4 regions of the Nonomuraea sp. NPDC050663 genome follow, and region 1 is predicted to be linked to each of the others. Evidence: riboswitches for the same ligand, from Rfam matches in the RefSeq annotation. Region 1 holds a riboswitch; each other region holds the start of a gene.
The links. A riboswitch is a leader RNA that binds a small molecule or an ion and turns the genes downstream of it on or off. The one in region 1 is predicted to bind cyclic di-AMP.
Positions count from the first base shown of each region.

Region 2: it holds a riboswitch for cyclic di-AMP, as region 1 does, so the genes downstream of both, ACIBH1_RS17495 (GH25 family lysozyme) here and ACIBH1_RS13295 (coiled-coil domain-containing protein) in region 1, are expected to answer to the same signal.
Region 3: it holds a riboswitch for cyclic di-AMP, as region 1 does, so the genes downstream of both, ACIBH1_RS16730 (C40 family peptidase) here and ACIBH1_RS13295 (coiled-coil domain-containing protein) in region 1, are expected to answer to the same signal.
Region 4: it holds a riboswitch for cyclic di-AMP, as region 1 does, so the genes downstream of both, ACIBH1_RS38610 (NlpC/P60 family protein) here and ACIBH1_RS13295 (coiled-coil domain-containing protein) in region 1, are expected to answer to the same signal.

Region 1 covers NZ_JBITGL010000004.1:17,237-22,630, forward strand. Annotated here, with positions in the region: gene ACIBH1_RS13275 (TetR/AcrR family transcriptional regulator) at 35-619, shown strand; gene ACIBH1_RS13280 (50S ribosomal protein bL37) at 638-715, opposite strand; gene ACIBH1_RS13285 (DeoR/GlpR family DNA-binding transcription regulator) at 836-1,615, shown strand; gene galT (galactose-1-phosphate uridylyltransferase) at 1,612-2,658, shown strand; cyclic di-AMP (ydaO/yuaA leader) riboswitch at 2,726-2,864, shown strand; gene ACIBH1_RS13295 (coiled-coil domain-containing protein) at 2,868-3,815, shown strand; gene ACIBH1_RS13300 (class I SAM-dependent methyltransferase) at 3,898-4,551, shown strand; gene ACIBH1_RS13305 (MmcQ/YjbR family DNA-binding protein) at 4,553-4,921, opposite strand; gene ACIBH1_RS13310 (DinB family protein) at 4,933-5,394, shown strand, end outside.
Region 2 covers NZ_JBITGL010000005.1:105,306-110,699, forward strand. Annotated here, with positions in the region: gene ACIBH1_RS17480 (hypothetical protein) at 1-347, opposite strand, end outside; gene ACIBH1_RS17485 (GNAT family N-acetyltransferase) at 375-812, opposite strand; gene ACIBH1_RS17490 (cytochrome P450) at 819-2,012, opposite strand; cyclic di-AMP (ydaO/yuaA leader) riboswitch at 2,226-2,389, shown strand; gene ACIBH1_RS17495 (GH25 family lysozyme) at 2,396-3,895, shown strand; gene ACIBH1_RS17500 (glycosyl hydrolase family 95 catalytic domain-containing protein) at 4,013-5,394, opposite strand, start outside.
Region 3 covers NZ_JBITGL010000004.1:831,385-836,778, reverse strand. Annotated here, with positions in the region: gene serA (phosphoglycerate dehydrogenase) at 1-1,380, shown strand, start outside; gene ACIBH1_RS16735 (class I SAM-dependent methyltransferase) at 1,810-2,622, opposite strand; gene ACIBH1_RS16730 (C40 family peptidase) at 2,648-3,232, opposite strand; cyclic di-AMP (ydaO/yuaA leader) riboswitch at 3,245-3,391, opposite strand; gene ACIBH1_RS16725 (3-isopropylmalate dehydrogenase) at 3,491-4,522, shown strand; gene ACIBH1_RS16720 (branched-chain amino acid aminotransferase) at 4,643-5,394, shown strand, end outside.
Region 4 covers NZ_JBITGL010000017.1:159,671-165,064, reverse strand. Annotated here, with positions in the region: gene ACIBH1_RS38615 (LuxR C-terminal-related transcriptional regulator) at 163-375, shown strand; gene ACIBH1_RS38610 (NlpC/P60 family protein) at 405-1,457, opposite strand; cyclic di-AMP (ydaO/yuaA leader) riboswitch at 1,469-1,606, opposite strand; gene ACIBH1_RS38605 (amino-acid N-acetyltransferase) at 1,860-2,420, shown strand; gene ACIBH1_RS38600 (RDD family protein) at 2,507-4,060, shown strand; gene ACIBH1_RS38595 (RDD family protein) at 4,161-4,631, shown strand; gene ACIBH1_RS38590 (Lsr2 family protein) at 5,096-5,394, shown strand, end outside.

The sequences.
Region 1 (5,394 bases):
GTCAACCATCCGGATGGTTGATAAGCTGCGGCGCATGAGAAGAGCGCCCCAGGACAAGCAGCGCGACGCCGAGCGCACCAAGGCCCGCATCCTCGAAGCCGCCGTCGAGGAGTTCGGAGCCAAGGGCTACGCCGGGGCACGGGTCAGCGAGATCGCCGCCCGCGCGGGCATCAACAAGCAGCTGATCTCCTACTACTTCGGCGGCAAGGAGGGCCTCTACCAGCACGTCGTGGCCCAGTGGCGTGGGCACGAGAGCGCCTTCGCCGAGCCGGACCAGGACCTCGGCACGCTCATCGCCTCCTACGTGCGGGCCAACGCGGCCAACCCCGACTTCGGCCGCCTGATGGTCTGGGAGGGCCTGGGAGAGGCGCCGCCCGACCCGGCGTTCGTCGAGGAGATGCGGCGCAACGTGGCCGAGCTGCGGCAGCGGCAGGAGGCGGGCGAGCTGCCGGGCGACGTGGATCCGGGTGCGGCGATGATCGCGATGTTCGCCATGTCGGCGGCGGGGGTCGTCTTCCCCCAGCTCGCGCAGGCGGTCACCGGAATGGGGCGCGAGGAGTTCGGCGAGTTCTACGCCGAGCAGATGGCGCGGCTCGTGGGTGCCTGGCGCACCCCCTGACACCCGCGAGCCGTACGGCTAGCGCGAGGCTGGGCGCTTGCCGTGGTTCGCCTTCTTCTTCTTGCGTGCCCTGCTCTTGCGTGCTCGCTTGGCCATGGCACCTCCAGGAGGATGTGGTGTAGGTCACAACGTCTCGCGGGATCCCGGCCCGGTCAACCGCTCACACTTCAACACAGGCGTGTCATAATTTGGTGGAATGTGTTGGAAGGAGGCCCGATGCTCGCACAGCAGCGCCAGCAGACGATCCTGGAGCGGGTCCGGCGGCACGGCGCGGTCAGGGTCTCCGAGCTGGTTCGCGACCTGGGCGTCTCCGACATGACCATCCGCCGCGACCTGGAGGTGCTCGCCGAACGCGGGCTCCTGGAGAAGGTCCACGGCGGAGCCACGATCAGCGGCCCGGGCTCCACCGAGGAGCCGGGCTTCGCCGCCAAGACCAGCCGCCAGCAGGCCGAGAAGGAGGCGATCGCCCGCCGCGCGGCCCAGCTCGTCCGCCCCGGCACCGCGATCGCCCTGTCGGCGGGCACCACCATCTGGGCGCTGGCCCACCACCTGGTCGACGTGCCGGAGCTCACCGTGATCACGAACTCGATCCCCGTGGCCGAGGTCTTCCACCGCAACCAGCGCGACGACCGCACGGTGGTGCTGACCGGCGGCGTGCGCACGCCCTCCGACGCGCTCGTCGGCCCCGTGGCCGTGGCCGCGATCAGCAGCCTGCACGTCGACACGGTCTTCCTGGGCGTGCACGGCATGAGCCTGCGCGCCGGATTCACCACCCCCAACCTGCTGGAGGCCGAGACCGACCGGGCACTGGTGGCGTGCGCCGCCCGCCTGGTGGTGCCCGCCGACCACACCAAGTGGCAGACGGTCGGCATCAGCACGATCGCCGAGCTGTCTCGCGCCGACGTCGTCATCACCGACGCCGGCCTGGACGAACAGGCGCGCATGGAACTGGCGGAGCGCGCCGGGGAACTACTGATCGCGGAGGACACGAAGTGAAGCGCACCATCACGCACCTGGCCGACGGCAGGGAGCTGATCTACTTCGACCGTCGCGACGACGCCGACAGAAGCGCCGTGGACCACCGTCCGCTCGACCCGCGGCCTCTCGCCTCGGAGCTGCGCTTCGACCCGCTGACCGAGGAATGGGTGGCCATCGCGAGCCACCGGCAGACCCGCACGTTCCTGCCTCCCGCCGACGAGTGCCCCCTGTGCCCGTCGACCGAGGGCCGCGCGTCGGAGATCCCCGCCTCCGACTACGACGTCGTCGTGTTCGAGAACCGCTTCCCGTCGTTCTCCACCAATCTGGGCACTTATCCCGAGGGCTCCAGGGCCGGCGTGGGCCGCTGCGAGGTCGTCTGCTTCACCTCCGACCACGACTCCAGCTTCTCCCAGCTCTCCGACGAGCAGGTGGGGCTGGTCATGGAGGCCTGGGCCGACCGTACGGCGGAGCTGTCCGGCATCGAGGGCGTGGAGCAGGTCTTCTGCTTCGAGAACCGGGGCGAGGAGATCGGCATCACGCTCCCCCACCCCCACGGGCAGATCTACGGCTACCCGTACGTGACCCCGCGCACCCGGCGCCACCTGGCGGCGGCCGCCAAGACCCCCACGCTCTTCGCCGACGTCCTGCGCGCCGAGCGTGCAGGACCGCGGGTCGTGGCGGCCAACGAGCTGTGGACGGCGTTCGTGCCGCACGCCGCGCGCTGGCCGTTCGAGGTGCACATCTACCCGCACCGCCAGGTGCCCGACCTGCCCGCGCTCACGCAGGAGGAGCGTGCCGCCTTCGCGCCGCTCTACACCAGCGTGCTGCGCGCCTTCGACGGGCTCTTCGACGTGCGCATGCCGTACATCTCCGCCTGGCACCAGGCGCCGGTCCGTCAGGGCCGTGACCTGGCCTATCTTCATCTGGAGCTGTTCAGCATCCGGCGCGCGCCCGGCAAGCTGAAGTACCTGGCCGGATCGGAGTCGGCGATGGGCGCCTTCGTCAACGACGTGCCCCCGGAGATGGCCGCCGATCTTCTGAGGTCTCAGGTAGATCTCTAAGCGGTCTCGGCTTGGAGTCGCGTTACCTCCGTTTTACCGTTAGTATCCCTCTCGCACCGGCTGTCACAGCCGTCGCACGCCTAATCCCGGGCGCGTCGCCCGGGAACCGGGGACCCATCGCACCTGGGGTGAATCCACTTCGGTGGTAGGGCAGCTCTCCGCGCCCGAACCCGTCAGCTAACCCGGTCGGCAGGAGGAGAGGAAGGCTCTTGGCGGCCAAGTCCGCAATGCTGACCGCGGTGGTTTGCACCGCGGTGGCGCTCACCGTCGGCGGCTCCCCCGCCGCGGCCGATCCCAAGCCGAGCGAGTCCAAGCTCCGGGCCGAGCTGACGAGCCTCGACAAGAAGATCGACAAGCTCCTCGAGGCCTACAACGCCAAGCGGGTCTCCCTGGCCAAGGCGCAGAAGGACGAGAAGGCCGCCAGAGACCGGCTCGTCCAGGCCGAGGCCCAGCTCGCCGACGCGCACAAGCTCATCAGCCAGATCGCCCAGCTCCACTACCAGGGCAACCCCGGCGTGACCCCCTTCCTCACCCCCGACTCCAGCGCCGGCGCCGCCGTGCTCAACGAGATCACCGAGGAGCAGAAGGCCGCCATCGCCGGCGTCAAGGCCGGCCGCGACGCCAAGCAGCAGGCCGCCGAGCAGGCGACCGCCCTTGCCGCGCAGATCAAGACCGAGACCTCCGAGCTGGCGAGCCAGCGCAAGGAGGCCGAGAAGCTGATCGGCGAGATCAAGGACAAGCTCGAAGACCTCGTGCCGTACGGCACCGGCCGCCGCTCCGACGGCAGCTTCGCCCCCGAACTGCCGAGCGGCTCCGACAACATCACCCCGCGCACCCGCCTGATGCGCGCGGAGGTCCAGAAGAACTTCGCCCTGCAGTTCTCCGTCGGCTGCTACCGCGTCGACAACAGCGGCGAACACCCGCTCGGCAGGGCGTGCGACTTCATGATGAGCTCCGGCGGCGCCATGCCGAGCGCGGCGGGCAACACGCTCGGCGACCAGGTGGCCGCCTGGGCCGTGAAGAACATGGACAAGCTCGGCGTGAAATACGTGATCTGGAAGCAGCGGATCAACCAGGGCAGCGGGTGGCGTGCCATGTCCGACCGGGGCGGCATCACCGCCAACCACTACGACCACGTGCACATCTCGATGCTCTGAACAGCCGTGCCCCACCCAGGTATCTGGCGCGGACGCCTGGGTGGGGTGCTCCTTGTCCCGTTCCGTGGGTGAAGCTGGTCCCATGAAGGCTCGTTATGACGGCTTGGCCGACTGGTACGACACCTGGAACTCCTCCTTCTACCGCATGAACTACGCGCCGCTCGCCGAGATCCTGGGCCCGGGAGAAGGGCTCTGCCTCGACCTGGGATGCGGCACGGGGCAGTACTTCGAGGTCATCCGCGACACCGAACGCATCCCGCTCGGCCTCGACCGGTCGGCCGACCAGTTGCGCCTGGCCAGGACCAGGACCGGGGGCCCGCTGCTCCAGGCCGACGCGGGGCGCCTGCCGCTGCGCGATTCGAGCCTGCCCGCCGTGGTGTCGTTGTGGACCTCCACCGACCTGCCCGACTTCCCCGCCATGCTGCGCGAGGCCGCCAGGGTGCTCAGCCCCGGTGGGGTCTTCGTCTTCTACGGCGTGCATCCCTGCTTCAACGGGCCGCACGTGCAGGTGATGGAGGACGGGGTGGTCGTCCACCACACCTACCGGCAGCGGGGCTGGCACGAGCGAGCTCCGTGGTGGAACGCCCAGGGTGTGCGCGACCGCGTCGGGATGAACCACCTGCCGCTGTCGGACTTCCTCAACGCCTTCATCGCCTCGGGACTGACGATCGAGAGCGTCCACGAGCCGCGCGAGCACGCCGTGCCCAACATCCTGGCCGTGCGCGCCCGCGCCTGACTCACGCCTCCGGGCGGTCGGCGTTCATCCTCGCCACGAGCGTCTTGGGCGCCACGCAGCGGTAGGCGTCGGCGACGATCTCGCCGACCTCCTTCCAGTCGACCTCCACATCGAGGTAGACGCCCAGCCAGCCGCGGTGCCCGACGTACGGCGGGCGGAAGTAGTGCTCGGGATCCTCGGCGATCAGTTCCTCCTGCACTCCCGGCGGTGCCGCGCACCAGAAGGCCAGCCGGTCGTCGTGGTGGTGGTCGGCGTACATGACGAACGTCTTCTTGCCGCGCACGAACCAGGTCGGCTCGCCGTGGCTGACGCGTTCCGTGGCCTCCGGCATCGCCATGCACCGGCGGCGGAGCTCCTCCAGCGGGTCCATAATCAAACGCTATGACACGCGCTGAGACCCCACACATCGCTCCCGAGTACGAGACGCTGAAGGCCTTCCTCGACCACCAGCGCGACACGCTGGCCTGGAAGTGCGAAGGGCTCGGCGACGAGGAACTGCGGCAGCAGAACATCGAGCCGTCGCCGCTGTCGCTCATGGGGCTCCTGCGCCACATGGCCGACGTGGAGCGCGGCTGGTTCCGCCGCGTGATCGCCGGCGAGAACGCGCCGCCCCACTTCTGGCACGCCGACGGGAGCGAGACCGACTTCACGAAGGCCGCCGACGACACTCGCGAGTCGGCCTTCGCCCTGTGGCGGGAGGAGGTCGCCGCCTCCCGCGCCATCGGCGAGAAGGTCACGCTCGACGACGTGGTCGTCCACCCGCGTTCGGGAGGGGAGTACTCCGTGCGGTGGATCTACGTGCACATGATCGAGGAGTACGCCCGCCACAACGGCCACGCCGAC
Region 2 (5,394 bases), on a different contig from region 1:
ACGTATTCGGGCAGCTGGTCGAGCAGGAGCCAGCCGGCCGCGTGGAGCGCCGCCGCGATGTACAGCAGGCGCCGCAGCAGGCGGGGCGGAGCGGCGCCCGGTCCTGGCAGGAGGACCTGCCAGAGCATCCATGCTTTGAGCAGGCAGAGCAGGGCCAGTCCTGCGACCTGGACACCGGGCGAAGCCGGTGGAGGGTAGACGATCGCGGCGAACGAGTAAGGGGTGTCCCACGCGACTGCCAGCCAGAGGGCCCGCAGGCGGCCATCGAGCATGCTGATGACGGCGGCCGCCGCGCAGGCGAGCAGGTAGAGCCCGGCGACCACGAGCCCTAGGTGGCGACGTAACACGAAATTCCAGACCCTGGGGAGAACGGCTCAGCGAGCGTAGCGGGTGATCCACAGCCCGGGGATCACCTCGACGTCCTCCACCCATGCGAAGCCGAGCCGCTCGTACAACGATCTGGCCGGCTTGTTGTCCCGGCCCGTCGACACGACGGCTCCGCGGTCGCCGGCCCGCGTCAGCGCCTCGGTGACCAGGGTGCGGCCGATGCCGCGGCGGAAGGCCGTGGGGGCGACGACGAGCCGCTCGATGTCGAGCAGCCCGTCGTCGGCGAAGGACCAGGCGATCGCCCCGATGAGCCGCTCGTCCTCGTCGAAGGCGCCGACCCAGGTCAGCGGTTCGGCGAGCAGGTCGTCGAGCGACTCGTGCAGCGGCGGGATGCGGTCGTCGCCGATGAGTTCGGCTTCGACGGCGTAGGAGAGCCGCTGCAGGCTCCAGAGGGTCTCATCTGGAGAAATATCGGAGAGGCGCATGAAAAATCAGCTTAGGCGGACTGGCAACTCCTTTATTCCGTTGATGAAGTTGGAGCGCAGCCGCCGGGCCTGGCCGGTCTGGCGCATCTTCGGATAGCGGCGCACCAGCTGCTCGAACAGCACTCTGAGCTCGAGCTTGGCCAGGTGGTTGCCGAGGCAGAAGTGCGCTCCGCCGCCGCCGAAGCCGAGGTGCGGGTTGGGGTCGCGGCCGATGTCGAAGACGCCGGGGTCGGCGAAGACGGATTCGTCGCGGTTGGCCGAGGAGTAGAAGATCACGACCTTGTCGTTCTCGGCGATCTGCTGCCCGCCGAGCTCCTGGTCGCGGGTGGAGGTGCGGCGGAAGAGGTTGACCGGGGCGACCCAGCGCACGATCTCCTCCGAGGCGGTGGGGGCCAGCGTGGGGTCGTCGACGAGGCGTTGCCACTGGTCGGGGTGGTCGAACAGGGCGAGCATGCCGCCGGAGGCGGCGTTGCGCGTGGTCTCGTTGCCCGCCACCGCCAGCAGGAGCACGAACAGCTCGAACTCGTTGTCGGTCAGCCGCTCACCGGCCTCGGTGGGCTGCAGGAGCTTGCCGACGATGTCGTCGCGCGGCGGCGCGGCGGCGCGTTTGGCGGACAGCTCGGCCGCGTAGGCGTAGACCTCGGTGGCCGCGGCGCCGCCTTCCTCGGGGGAGGAGGCGTAGTCGGGGTCCTGGGCGCCGATCATCTGGTTGGACCAGTGGAAGAGCTTGTCGCGGTCCTCGACGGGGGCGCCGATCAGCTCGCAGATCACGTACAGCGGCAGCGGGGCGGCGATCTCGGTGACGAAGTCGATCTCGTCGGAGGGCGAGCACTGGTCGAGGAGGTCGTCGCAGATCTCGCGGATGTGCTGTTCGAGGGCGGCGATGGTGCGCGGGGTGAACCCGCGGTTGACCAGGGCGCGCCGCCGGGTGTGGTCGGGCGGGTCCTGGTTGAGCATCATCATGCGCTGGAGCTCGCGCTGTTCCTCGGGCATCTCGTTGAACAGGGCGAGTTTGCGGGAGGAGGAGAACAGCTCGGAGTGTCGCGAGACGTGGACGACGTCCGTGTGGCGGGTGACGGCCCAGAAACCTGGTTCTCCCTCGTGCCAGTAGACGGGCGCGTGGGATCTGAGCCAGGCGAGCTGGGCTAACGGCGGACCGTTTTCGGCGTATTGGTCCTGGTCAACGAGGTCGATGTGCACCGGGCCACCTCATCGCGTAGATTTGATCAAGCGCTTGGTAGACAACCGTATTGAAACGTGTTCTACCCCGCTCCTGTACGACCGTCAAGTGGTGACCCGGCGTGACTGATCCGCCACCGAAGCGTGATTTTACTTTTCCAGATTTTGGGTTTTATTCAGACTGTTATTAAGGTCCCTCGTTATCGGACGGTGATACGCCTCCACCCAGGGGGCGACGTCCGATCGCCGAATCCCCCTCCGCGGGGAACCGGGGACCCAACTTTCCGGGGTGAATCCGAGAGCCCCGAGCGCTGTGCGGCGCGCTCGAATTTCGCGGTAGGGCATCTCCTGGCCCGAACCCGTCAGCTAACCCGGTAGGCGTCCTAAGGAGAGGACCCTCCCCCTTGGATCCGATCTCGGACAAGCTGTTCAAGGTCATCGAAGCTGAACTGCCGTACAGAGAGGAAGCGGGCGGCTACACCAAGTACGGCGACTGGTATGGCGAGAACATCGCCCAGTCCGGCGGCTACGACTCCGCTGCCTGGTGCGACATGTTCCTTGCCTGGGCCGCCAGTAAGGCGGGTGTCTGGAAGTACACCGGCCAGTTCGCCTACACCCCGTCCCACGCGAACTGGTTCAAGCAGCAGGGCGCATGGTCCACGAAACCGGAGCCCGGCGCATTCGTGTTCTTCAACTTCTCGGGCGCGAGAATCAGCCACATCGGCATCGTCGAGAAGGTCGCCAACGGCAAGATCCACACGATCGAGGCGAACACCGAAGGCGTCCACCTCAAACGGAAGGTTCGCGACACGAACAGCACCATCGTGGGCTACGGCCTTCCCAGGAAGGTGAAAGTCGACGGCCTGACTTTCGAGGAGGCACAAGCCAGGGCGAAGGCCGCCGGACCCCCTCCACCCCCGACCTCGGAGGCCGAGACCGTGCCCATCGCGCTGAGCCGTACGGAGCAACCCCCTCCCGCCGGCGGCGAGGGCGCGCTCGTGGTCACCGGCGCGCTCGCCGTCACCCTCGCGGCCGCCGCCGTCCAACCCCTGCGCAAGCGCCTGAGGACCCAGAGCGCGCAGGGCCGCCACCGGGCCCGCCGACGCAGGTGGCCGATGCTGGCCGGATCGGCCCTGGCCGCCGCGCTCGCGGCCGGGATCCCCGCGATGGCCACGGCGGAACCCGCCATGGCCGCCACGGCGGGAGCCGCCACGGCGGGAGCCGCCACGGCGGGAGCCGCCGCGACGGGAGCCGCCGCGACGGGAGCCGCCGCGACGGGAGCCGCCGTCCAGGCCGCCCCCGCCGAGCCGTCCCAGCCGTACGGCGTCGACGTCTCCAACCACGACCAAGGCTTCGACTGGAGCGCCGACAACCTGTCGTTCGGCATCGCCAAGGTCACGGAGGGGCTCACGTTCACCGACGGCACCTTCGCGCGCAACTGGTCGGAGCTGAAGAAGAACGGCCTGGTGCGCGGCGCCTACCACTTCGGCCGTCCGGGCCAGGACCCGGTGCGGCAGGCCGACAGGTTCCTGGCCGAGGTGCGCAAGCACGGCCTGGAGCAGGGCGACCTGCTCGTCCTCGACCTGGAGGTCACCGACGGCCGCCCGGCCGGGGAGGTCAACGCCTGGGCCAAGCGGTGGCTGGAGCGCGTGCGCGAGGCCACCGGGGTCAGGCCGATGTTCTACAGCTCCTGGTCCTTCGCCAAGACCCACGGCGAGGGCCTGGGCGACTACCCCCTCTGGGTCGCCCACTACGGCAAGGACAAGGGCGAGGTCGAGGCGCCGCAACCGTGGAAGGAGTGGGCCCTGCACCAGTACGCCTCGACCGACCACGACCACAATGTCGCCCGTGTCTCGCCGGAGCACCTGCGGCAGCTGGGCTACCAGGCTCCACCGATCGGTTGAGCCCGATCCCCATCGGCCGGGCGATGGCCGCGAGCGTCGTCGTTCCTAGGCTGAACAGCACCGGTCCCCGTTGACCGGGCAGGGCCGCGGCCACCGCACTGGCCGCGGCCCTGCTCTTCACCCCAGCGGGATCCGGTGGCTCGAACCCGCTCGCGCCTCCACGACGGTGAGGTCGTCTCCGCAGCGCACCCGCAGTGGGCCGTCCGACCCGGCGTGCAGCACGACCTCGGTGGCGGCGCCGTCGCGCCAGGTCAGCGACACCGTCACGTTTCCCCTGGCCCGCAGCCCGTGGACCGACCCGTCGCGCCAGGCGCGCGGCAGCGCGGGCAGCACGTCGATCACGCCGGTGTGCGATTGCAGCAGCATCTCGGCGATCCCCGAGGTGGCGCCGAAGTTGCCGTCGAGCTGGAAGGGCGGGTGGGTGTCCCACAGGTTGTCCAGCGTGGACAGGCGCAGCTGCTCGGCGAGCATCGTGTGGGCGTGGTCGCCGTCGCGCAGGCGGGCCCAGAAATTGATCTTCCAGGCCTTCGACCAGCCGGTGCCACCGTCGCCTCGCGCGACCAGGCTGACCATGGCGGCCTCGGCGAAGGGCGTGCCTGGCCGGATCTGGCGGCCGGGATGCAGGCCGAACAGGTGGGAGGCGTGCCGGTGCTCGTCGCCGGGTGAGTCGAGATCGTCCGCCCACTCCTGCAACTGCCCCCAGGAGCCGATCCGCAGCCCGGGATCCAGTCTCGCCAGCGCCTGCCGTACCTCCTGCTCGTCGTCGCCGAGCGCCTCGGCGGCCTCCAGCACGTTGGTGAACAGGTCGTACACGATCTGCTGCGACATGGCGGCGCCCGCGGTGAAGTCGCCGTGCTCGGGCGAGTAGCTCGGGGACACGACCAGGCGGCCCTCGCGTTCGACCAGGTTGTCGACCCAGAAGTGGGCCAGCTCCCGCATCACCGGATAGACCGACTCCAGGTAGGTCACGTCCAGCGAGTATCGGTAGTGGTCGAACAGGTGCTGGGCCAGCCACGCGGCCGCCTCGGGGAACCAGAACGCCTCGGCGTAGTCGTGCACGCCGGTGAAGCCGAACGGCGTGGTCTCGTTGTGCACGACCCATCCGCGCGAGCCGAACATCTCCCTGGCCGTGCGCCGCCCCGGCTCGACCAGCGACTTCACGAACCGGTCGTAGGGCGCGAAGGTCTCGGAGAGGTTCGTCTGGTCGGCGGGCCAGTAGTTCATCTGCAGGTTGATGTTGACGTGGTAGTCGGCGCTCCACGGCGGGTCGGTGACGTCGTTCCACACCCCTTGCAGGTTGGCCGGGAGCGACCCGGCCCGCGAGGAGCTGATGAGCAGGTAGCGGCCGTAGGCGAAGTAGGTCGCCTCCAGCGCCCTGTCGTGCGCCGACGCTCCGCCGGTGTAGGCGGCCAGCTGCCGGTCGGTGGGGATCGGGGGCTCCTGCTGCCCGATCTCCAGCCGGACCCGGTCGAACAGCTCGCGGTAGTCGGCGAGGTGCT
Region 3 (5,394 bases), 810 kb from region 1:
CGCGCGGGCGTCGGTCTCGACAACGTCGACGTCGAGGCCGCCACCAAGGCCGGTGTGATGGTCGTCAACGCGCCGACCTCCAACATCACCAGCGCCGCCGAGCAGACCATCGCGCTCATCCTGGCCAGCGCCCGCAACACCGCCCAGGCCCACGCGGCCCTGAAGAACGGCGAGTGGAAGCGCTCCAAGTACACCGGTGTCGAGCTCGACGAGAAGGTCGTCGCCATCCTCGGCCTCGGCAAGATCGGCCAGCTGGTCGCCCAGCGCCTGCAGCCGTTCGGCGTCGAGCTGATCGCCTACGACCCCTACCTGCCGCCGGCCCGCGCCGCGCAGATGGGCGTGCGCCTGGTCAGCCTCGACGAGGCCATCAAGACCGCCGACTTCATCACCGTGCACCTGCCCAAGTCGAAGGAGACCCTGGGCCTGCTCGGCGACAAGGAGCTGCACGAGGTCAAGCCGAGCGTGCGCATCATCAACGTCGCCCGCGGCGGCATCGTCGACGAGAACGCGCTCTACTCCGCGATCAAGGAGGGCCGCGTCGCCGGCGCCGGGCTCGACGTGTTCTCCAAGGAGCCGATGACCGAGCACCCGCTCTTCGAGCTCGACCAGGTCGTCGTCACCCCGCACCTGGGCGCCTCCACCCACGAGGCCCAGGAGAAGGCCGGCACCCAGGTCGCGCGCAGCGTCAAGCTCGCCCTCGCCGGCGAGTTCGTGCCCGACGCCGTCAACGTCCAGGGCGGCGCCGTCGCCGAGGACGTCAAGCCGGGCCTGCCGCTCGCCGAGAAGCTGGGCCGCGTCTTCACCGCCCTGGCCGGCGAGAGCGCGACCAAGCTCGACATCGAGGTGCGCGGCGAGATCGCCACGCAGGACGTGCGCGTGGTCGAGCTGGCCGCCCTCAAAGGCGTCTTCGCCGACGTGATCGAGGAGCAGGTCACCTACGTCAACGCCCCGCTCATCGCCAAGGAGCGCGGCCTGACCGTCGAGCTGGTCACCAGCGAGGAGAGCCCCGACTGGCGCAACGTCATCACGGTGCGCGGCGTCCTGGCCGACGGCCGCCAGGTCTCGGTCTCGGGCACGCTGTCCGGTCCCCGGCAGATCACCAAGATCGTCGAGGTCAACGGCTACCAGATGGAGATCGAGCCGACCGACCACCTGGCCTTCTTCGCCTACGCCGACCGTCCCGGCATCGTCGGCGTGGTCGGCCGCATCCTCGGCGACCACTCCATCAACATCGCCTCGATGCAGGTGTCGCGCGACACCAAGGGCGGCCAGGCGCTCATCGCGCTCACCGTCGACTCGGCCCTCCCGGCCGAGGTACTCGACCAGATCGTGAGCGAGATCGGCGCCGAGAGCGGACGCTCGGTCGACCTGGCCGACTAGCCCGTTCCCTGGTACGGCCGGCGTCTCGTCACGAGGCGCCGGCCGTTTTGTTGTCTCAGGATATGAGATAGTAGGACGTCCTACGAGACAACCGGGTTATCCTGACGGGGATGCGCCAGGTACTCGTACTTATTACCTGCCGCGGCGAGGCCTGTTAGGGCAGGTCGACGACTCGCCGCGGCGAGTGGCGCGTGTCGGCCGTTAAGTCCCCCTCCCGGACGTCCGTGACCCGGACCGAGGGACCCAGGCCCGGTTTGGATTCGCGACCGGAGTCCGACATTTCCCAGCCAACGCCCGCGAAGCGAGACGAGTCACTTCATGTACGAGATGTATTCCTGGAACGCGCCAGAAGAGACCGAGAACGAGGCGGTCGAGGCCGTCCAGCTGTCACTGGACCGCCGCGACAACGGCGGCCGCCCCAGCGAGTGACTAGAACGCCAGCCGGTACATGACGGCCATGCGCCGCATGAACGGCAACATCCTGGCCACCCCCACCAACGCCCGGTAGCGCACCCCCACCCGGTCGTAACCTCCGATGTCGAAGGCGCTCACCGCGTCGAGGCAGCGCAGCCGGGGGTGGACGGAGGTCAGCTCGGCCGCACCGTCCACACCCCAGTGCAGCGTCGCCCCGGCGACCTGGACGGGCTTGTTCATCCTCTGCATCCTGATGCCGCGACGGCTGAAGGCGTCGAAGACGAACTGCCCGCCGGGGAAGTGCTCCACGATGCGGCGGAACAGCTCGCGGCCCTCCTCCTCGCGCAGATACATGGTCAGGCCCTCGGCCACCACGAGCACCGGCAGGTCTCCCGGCACCTGGTCGAGCCAGCCGGGAGGGGTGACCGACGCCGCGACGAGCTCGTAGCCGGGACGATCGGCCGGGTAGAGCTTGCGCCGGAGGTCGATGACGTCGGGATAGTCGACGTCGTACCAGCGCACGCCGGAGCCGGGGTCGACGCGGAAGACGCGCGTGTCCATGCCGCAGCCCAGGTGCAGCACGGTGCACGAGGGATGCGCGGCGAGGAACTCGCGCGTCCAGCCGTCGAAGTGGAGGCTGCGCAGCGCGACAGTGGCGGCGTCGCCGGGCTTCATGCCGACCTGGGAGAAATCGTGGTCGATCTTCCTGACCGCGTCGAGCGCCATGGTGTCGTGCAGGATCGAGCGGGGGGAGCCGGCGTCGACGGCCTTGCCGTACAGGGTGGCCAGCATGGTGGCCTGCGCGCCGGTCAGCCGGATCTTCTCCATGCCACCACGATAGATCGGGAAGGGCTCACAGGCTCGCGGTGAGCATCGCGGGTGCGGGGGCCCGCCTCTGCTTGAGCTGGGCCGCCCAGATCGTGACGCCCTTGGGGTCGGGCCGCACCGCGCCCACGAACGCCTGGCGGCGCCAGCCGCTGAGCCTCTCCTCCTTGACCACGTCGCCCGAGTGCGGCGCGTGCACCATGTAGCCGGGCCGGCTGATCATGCCGACGTGCCCGAGCCCGGAGAAGAAGACCAGGTCGCCGGGCTTGAGGTCGTCCCAGGAGATCTTGCGGTCGAAGGCTGAGTACTGCTCGGCCGCGGTGCGCGGCAGTTCGATGCCGGCGTTCTCGTAGGCTCGCAGCATCAGCCCCGAGCAGTCGTAGCCGCTGCCGGAGGCGCCGCCCCACACGTACGGCGTGCCGCGCTCGGCCATGGCGAAGGTCAGGGCCTTCTTCCAGGCGGGCGGCTTGAGGGCCTTGTCGCGGATCTCCTTGATCCCGGCGCCGTCAAGCGTGAGGGTGACGGGCTTCTCGGGGGCGGAGGCGGAGGCGGGGGAGGCGGTGAGCACGAGCGCGAGTCCGAGGGGAGCGGACACGAGCATGGCGAGGCGCAAGGAGGACAGGGGATTGACCTTCCACGGGGCCGGCCGGGTTAGCTGACGGGCTCGGACCTGGAAGCGCGGCCCTACGGCGGAAACCGCCGATTCGCCCCGGGGGAACGTGGGTCCCCGGCTCCGCCACGGACGGCGCGGCGGATTAGGCAGGTCAGGACTCTAACGAAATGGTCAAAAGGGCGCAAATCAGACATTTACCTGTGTCCGAATCCTGAGATGTGTGTTCGTACGGCGAGACAGGCCGGTAAAGTGCTGCGCATGACACGTTTGGCAGTGATCCCCGGAGACGGCATCGGCACCGAAGTCGTGGCCGAGGGGCTGAAGGTCCTGGAGGCCGTGGGCGTCAAGTTCGACACCCACCACTACGACCTCGGCGCCGCGCGCTACCACCGCACCGGCGAGACCCTGCCCGACTCCGTGCTCGAGGAGCTGCGCGGCTTCGACGCCATCCTGCTCGGCGCCGTCGGCGACCCCAGCGTGCCCCCGGGCATCCTGGAGCGCGACCTGCTGCTCAAGCTGCGCTTCGAGCTCGACCACTACGTCAACCTGCGCCCGGTCAAGCTCTTCCCCGGCGTGAAGACCCCCATCGCCGACGCGGGGCCCGAAGACATCGACATGGTCGTGGTGCGCGAGGGCACCGAGTCGCTCTACGCGGGCGCCGGAGGCGTGCTGCGCAAGGGCACCCCGCACGAGGTCGCCACCCAGGAGTCGCTCAACACCGCCTTCGGCGTCGAGCGCGTCGTGCGCTACGCCTTCGACAGGGCCCAGTCGCGCCCGCGCAAGCACCTCACCCTGGTCCACAAGACCAACGTGCTCACCTTCGCCGGCGACCTGTGGGCCCGCACGGTCAAGCGCGTCGCCGCCGACTACCCCGAGGTCACCACCGACTACCAGCACGTCGACGCCGCGTCGATGTTCTTCGTGACCCACCCCGCGCGCTTCGACGTGATCGTCACCGACAACCTGTTCGGCGACATCATCACCGACATCGGCGCCGCCATCGCCGGCGGCATCGGCCTGGCCGCCAGCGGCAACGTCAACCCCGACCGCACCGCGCCGAGCATGTTCGAGCCGGTCCACGGCAGCGCCCCCGACATCGCCGGCCAGGGCAAGGCCGACCCGACCGCCACGATCCTGTCGGTCGCCATGCTCCTCGACCACCTCGGCCACGCCGCCGAGGCGGTCCGCGTCGAGCAGGCCGTCGCCGCCGACATCCTCGCCCGCACCCCTGGCCGCAGCACCGGCCGGATCGGCGACGACATCGCGACCCGAGTAGCCGGCGGCGCCTAGCCGCACGGCTGGGCGCCCTCCGCGCTCGGCCACCCCCGAATGCCCGGTGGCTGGACAGCTGCCGGGTATTTCTTTTTACGTCCTAGTATTGGTCACGCAGTCGTTCATGAAGGGAATCCCATGACTCAGCTCAGCTTCGATGTGCAGCTCTCCGACCACGCGCGCACCGATGCGGAGCGCGAGCAGGTACTTTCCAGTCCCGGGTTCGGGCAGCACTTCACCGATCACATGATCTCGATCGACTACACCGAAGAGCTCGGCTGGCACAACGCGCGGCTCATGCCGTACGGCCCGCTGACCCTCGACCCGGCCACCTCGGTCTTCCACTACGGCCAGGAGCTCTTCGAGGGCCTCAAGGCCTACCGCCAGGTCAACGGCTCGATCGTGACGTTCAGGCCCTACGCCAACGCCGCCCGCTTCAACCTGTCGTGCCAGCGCATGGCCATGCCCGAGCTGCCCGAGGAGACCTTCGTCGAGGCGCTGGAGCTGCTCGTCCAGACCGACCGCGACTGGGTGCCCACCACCGAGGGCCACAGCCTCTACCTGCGGCCGTTCATCATCGCCACCCAGGTCGGGCTGGGCGTGAACTACCCCTCGCGCAGCTACAAGTTCATGGTGATCGCCTCGCCGGCGGCCTCCTACTTCACCGGCGGGCTCAAGCCGGTGTCGGTGTGGCTGTCCACGGAGTACACCCGCGCCGCCCCCGGCGGCACCGGCGCCGCCAAGTGCGGCGGCAACTACGCGGGCGCGTTCGTCGCCACCCGCCAGGCCGTCGAGCAGGGCTGCGACCAGGTGGTCTGGCTCGACTCGCACGAGCACCGCTACGTCGAGGAGATGGGCGGGATGAACCTGTTCTTCGTCTACGGCGACAA
Region 4 (5,394 bases), on a different contig from region 1:
ACGACGTGTTCTGACATATCGTGAGTAGTTCACATTGTGTTGATCACGTCAATAGCGCTGGTCAAGTGGGGAGATGGCCCACCTTGACGACCTTTCCAGAATGCGTTTACCGTTTCGCTCGGGCGAGACACCGCCGGCTTCTGCAGTGGGGGGAGGCTCCGGATGGATTTACTCACCGAGGGCGTTGAGTTGAGCCGGGCCGATCTGGCTCTGCTCGGTGAATTGGCCAAGGGCGTCACGGTCGATCGGGTGGGCCGCAGGCTGGACATCAGCGGGCGGACCGTACGACGCCGTCTGCGGGTCATCTGCGACCGCATCGGAGTGGCGACCGCCATCGAGGCGGTCGCCTGGGCTGCGCGCCGTCAGCTTATCTAGGCCGTCGGCTGGTCTCCGGCTGACGGGCGTCAGTCCGCGATACGTACGGCTCCCGCCCACGGGCGGCGGCCGATGGGGGCCAGCCTGACGACATCTCCGGTCTGCGGGGCGTGCACCATCATGCCGCCGCCGACGTAGATGCCGACGTGGTGCAGGTCGCTGTAGAAGAACACCAGGTCACCCGGCCTGAGCTCCTCCTTGGAAACATGCCTGCCGGCCGTCCAGAGATCGCCCGTGTAGTGCGGCAGGCTGATTCCGACCTTCTGGTAGGCGGCCATCACCAGACCCGAGCAGTCGTAGGAGTTGGGGCCCTCGGCTCCCCACACGTACGGCTTGAGCTGCTGGGTCAGCGCCCAGCGGGTGGCCTCGGCGGCCTTGCCGCTGCCGATGATCGGCAGGTTGACGCGCACGGCGCGGCCGCGGTTGCTGGCCTGGGCGAGTGCATCGGAGTAGAGCTTGCTCTCGACCTTGGCGACCAGCTTGACGATCTTGTCGCGCCGCCCGTCGAGATCGGAGATGAGCTCCTGCACCTGGCTGATCCTGGCGGTGGCGTCCTTCTCCGCCTGCGTCGCCTTGTTCATCGCCTGGGCCACTTCCTTGAGCTGGCCGCTGTGCTGCTCCTCCAGGGCGGAGGTCGTGGCGGCGCTGTCGAGGAAGGTGTCGGGGTCACCCTTCTGGCTGAAGGCCATCGCGTGGTCGTACCCGCCGGAGATGTAGGCGCTCTGCGCCAGCAGCATGGCCGTACGGCGCTTGGTGGCGAGTTCGCGCTGGCGGCTGGCCAGGGTCTTCTGGGCCTCGGCCGAGGTCTTCTCGGCGTCCTTCAGCTTCACCCGCTGGCCGTTGTACTGCTCGGTCAGCTGCCCGATCTGGGTGTGAAGCCCCTCGGCCTGCTTGGCCAGCTCGTTGATCGTCGGCTCGGGATCGGCCGCCGCGGATCCCAGCGGGAAGGCGACGGTCAGCGCCATGAGGGCCGCGCAGACGGCCACGACCCGCCTGCCGCGCCGGGCGGCGAGCGCGGGGTGTTCCGGGGGGCGGGCGTGCTTGCCCGCCGACTTCCCTCCACGACCGCGTGTGCGCTTCACCAAGCAGCCACCTCTCCTCTCACCGCGCCGACCGGGTTAGCTGTCGGGTTCGGGCCGGAGCAGCCCTACCGAGCGGCTGCTCGGACTCACCCCAGGTGCATTTGTGGTTCCCCGGTTCCCCCGACGAGGGGATTGGGCGCATCCCCCCGCAGGATCACAAAGGGATATCGACGCTGGACACTAGTGCACGATCAGTTCCTGCTCAACCAGAACTGCGAATTCCGTTGAGGTTTGGCATCGTCCGGATCACGCCAGGATCACGCGCACGCGCGGTCACCCGAGTGTTGTGCGCAGTTTACGGTGCTTTGGGACTGCTGTGACCAGCGGTGACTCCTGGGGCTCGGCGGCCGAGCAGGCCGGAGATAGGGGCTAGCCGTAAATAGATCGGTACGCTGGAGCCTCATGGAGCAGGTCGCCGAGCGCGAGACCAAGACGTTCGTCAGGCGTGCACGCACGGCCGACGTACGGACGATCAAGCGTCTCGTCGACACCTATGCCGGTGCCGGGCCACGGCTTCTGGAGAAGGCCACCGTCACCCTCTATGAGGATGTCCAGGAATTCTGGGTAGCCGAACACGATGGAAAAGTCGTCGGCTGCGGCGCATTGCACGTCTTGTGGGAGGACCTCGCGGAAATCCGTACGGTCGCCGTGGATCCCGATCTCCGGGGCACGGGCGTGGGCCACCGGATTGTCGCCGCACTCATCTCCACCGCCCGCGAACTCGGCCTGCGCCGGGTCTTCTGCCTCACTTTCGAGGTTGACTTCTTCGCCAGACATGGCTTCCTGCCCATCGACGGCACCCCCGTGTCGCCCGAGGTGTACGCCGAACTGCTGGCCTCCTATGACGAGGGCGTGGCCGAGTTTCTCGACTTGGAGCACGTCAAGCCGAACACCCTCGGCAACACTCGGATGCTGCTGCACCTGGCGGCAAATGACGCGAGTGTTGACCAAGGGGAAAGGTGATTGTTGATACCTATGCCGATACCTTGGGCAGCAGCAAGCATGTGTCCTGACATGTGCCACATGCGAACTCGAAGTGAGGTGACACGGTGAGCACCGGACAGCCGCCGTATCCACAGGGTGATCCCGATGAGAACGACAAGCCCCGGGCTCCCGAATACGGACAGCAGAACGCAGACCCAGACGTGACCGTCGTCGGCTACCGCGCCGAAGACGGCACCTACGGCCAGCAGCAGGGTTACGGCCAGCAGGGCTATGGCCAGCAGCAGCCGTACGGCCAGCAGCAGCAGGGCTACGGCCAGCAGCAGGGCTATGGTCAGCAGCAGGGCTACGGCCAGCAAGGCTACGGCCAGCAGGGTTACGGCCAGCAGCAGCCCGGTTACGGCGACCAGCAGCAGGCCTATGGCCAGCAGTCGGCGTCGGGCCAGCAGGGCTACGGCCAGCAGCAGCCCGGTTACGGTGACCAGCAGCAGGGTTACGGTCAGCAGGCCGCCTCCGGCCAGCAGTACGGCCAGCAGCCCGGCTACGGTCAGCAGCAGGGCTACGGCCAGCAGCAGCCGAGCTACGGCGACCAGCAGCAGGGTTACGGCGACCAGCAGGCCTACGGCCAGCAGTCGGCGTCGGGCCAGCAGGGTTACGGCCAGCAGGGCTATGGCCAGCAGCAGCCCGGTTACGGCGACCAGCAGCAGGCCTACGACCAGCAGCAGGCTTACGGCCAGCAGTCGGCGTCGGGCCAGCAGGGCTACGGCCAGCAGCAGCCGAGCTATGGCGACCAGCAGCAGGGTTACGGTCAGCAGGCCGCCTCCGGCCAGCAGTACGGCCAGCAGCCCGGCTACGGTCAGCAGCAAGGCTACGGCCAGCAGCAGCCGAGCTATGGCGACCAGCAGCAGGGTTACGGCGACCAGCAGCAGGCCTACGGTCAGCAGGCCTATGGCCAGCAGCCCGCCTCCGGCCAGCAGTACGGTCAGGGCACCCAGCCCGGCTACGCCCAGCCGGCGTACGGCCAGCAGCAGCCCGACTACGGCCAGCAGCAGTACGGCACGCCCCCTGCCTACGGCCAGCAGCAGTACGGCCAGCCCGCCTACGGCCAGCAGCCCGGCTACGGGCACCAGCCGGTGGGCGTGCAGCCTCCCGGCGCCCCCGCCCCGCTCGCCGAGTGGTGGCAGCGCCTGGTGGCCAGGATCGTCGACGGCGTGATCCTCGGAGTCGTGGCGGGCATCCTGACCGCGATCTTCGGTTTCCTCGTCCCGAGCTACAACTGGGCGACGGGCGGATCGAGCGGCAGCTGGGTCCTCTACTACCTCGTCATCGCCATCGTGACGACGGCGGTCTGGGTCGGCTACGACTTCTTCATGAACCAGCTGAAGGCCCAGACGGTCGGCAAGATCATCATGGGCATCAAGGTGGTCCAGGTGGGCGGCCCCGTGCAGCCCGGCGGTCTGCCGACGGACGTCTCGTTCAAGCGGGCGCTGGTGACCTACGGCGGTTACATTCTCTACGGCCTCGCCTTCTTCCTTCCCTTCGGAATGGGGCTGGGCGGACTGCTGGTGGCCGTGAACGGCGCTTCGCTGCTGTGGGACAAGCCTCTTCAGCAGACGTTCGCCGACAAGTGGGCCAAGACCGTGGTCGTGAAGGTCAAGTAACCCGACCGAGCACAAACGGGGGCCGGCAGATGCCGGCCCCTGTTTCGTACCCGGGCCCGAACCAAAATGTGCGATATAGCCCGGTGGGAGGTGAGTGGATATGACCGAGACCCCGCCAGGGACGCGTGGGGTCCCCGCCGAATGGTGGGAACGCTTCGCGGCGCGCCTCATTGAGGCGCTCGTCTTCGGCGTCCTCTATTACATTCTGTCCATCCTGCTGTGGCTCTTCTTCCGGACTGTCGGCCTTCCGGATGGCCTGATCGTCGTGGGCGCCTGGTTCTTGGCGGGCGCCGCCTATACCGGCTATGAGTGGCTCGCCCTTTCCAGGCGTGGCCGCACCTTCGGTAAGTCGATCATGAAGATTCGTGTCTCCCCGCACACCCGCACCGCCGCGCTGAAACGGGCCCTGCTCTATCCGGGCCCGGCGATCGTGATGGGCATTCCGCTGGCCAATCTGCTTGCCGGAATGCTGGTGTTCGCCGTGGGGTTGTTCATCTTGATCGACAAGCCCCGCCAGCGAGGACTCGATGACCGCTGGGCTGGAACGGTAGTGGTCAAAGATGGACGATGACGTGGCAAGCAACACAATTGCGTAGATTTCCCATGATCCGGTAAGAACTCTGCCCAGACTGGTATTAGGCTGAGCACGTGGTGTCCCATCACCCCCGCTGAGCGGGTGGGACGTCGATCGCGCTAGGGTCGTGTACTGTCCGGCGGCGCGTAGCAGCGCCGCACGTCCGTGGTGTTGCTTGTGCATTAAGTGCCCCCCGTGGAGTCGAGGACGAATGCAAGCCGTTACCGATGTAATCACTGCGTTGCTTCCGCCCACTGTCGTGGCCGCCGTCTTCATCTATGGCGTGGTGAAGTTGGTCAAGTCGGAGGCTGCGGGCCGGCGGTCAAACGCCGCCGAAGGGCCCGAGAACCAGAACTGATCCGCCGCCCATCGGAATCACGTGGCGTTGAATTGTGCCGACGCCTTTCCGGGTATATGTTTGGGCAGGCGAATGAAGCAATACTCCGGAAAGGAATGCGTAGATGGCCAAGCAGATCCAGGAGATTCTCATCGATGACCTCGATGGAGGCGAGGCCAATGAGACGGTCAGCTTCGCTATTGACGGTGCCTCCTACGAGATTGACCTGAGCGACGGAAACGCCAAGAAGCTGCGTGACGCACTGACGCCTTTCGTGCAGGGTGCTCGCAAGTCGGGCGCCACCGCCGTGCGCCGTCGTGGCGGCGGCCGGGCGAGTTCTCGTCAGATGAGCCGCGACCAGAGCGCGCGTATCCGCGCCTGGGCCAAGGAGCGGGGGCTGCCCGTCAGCGAGCGCGGCCGCAT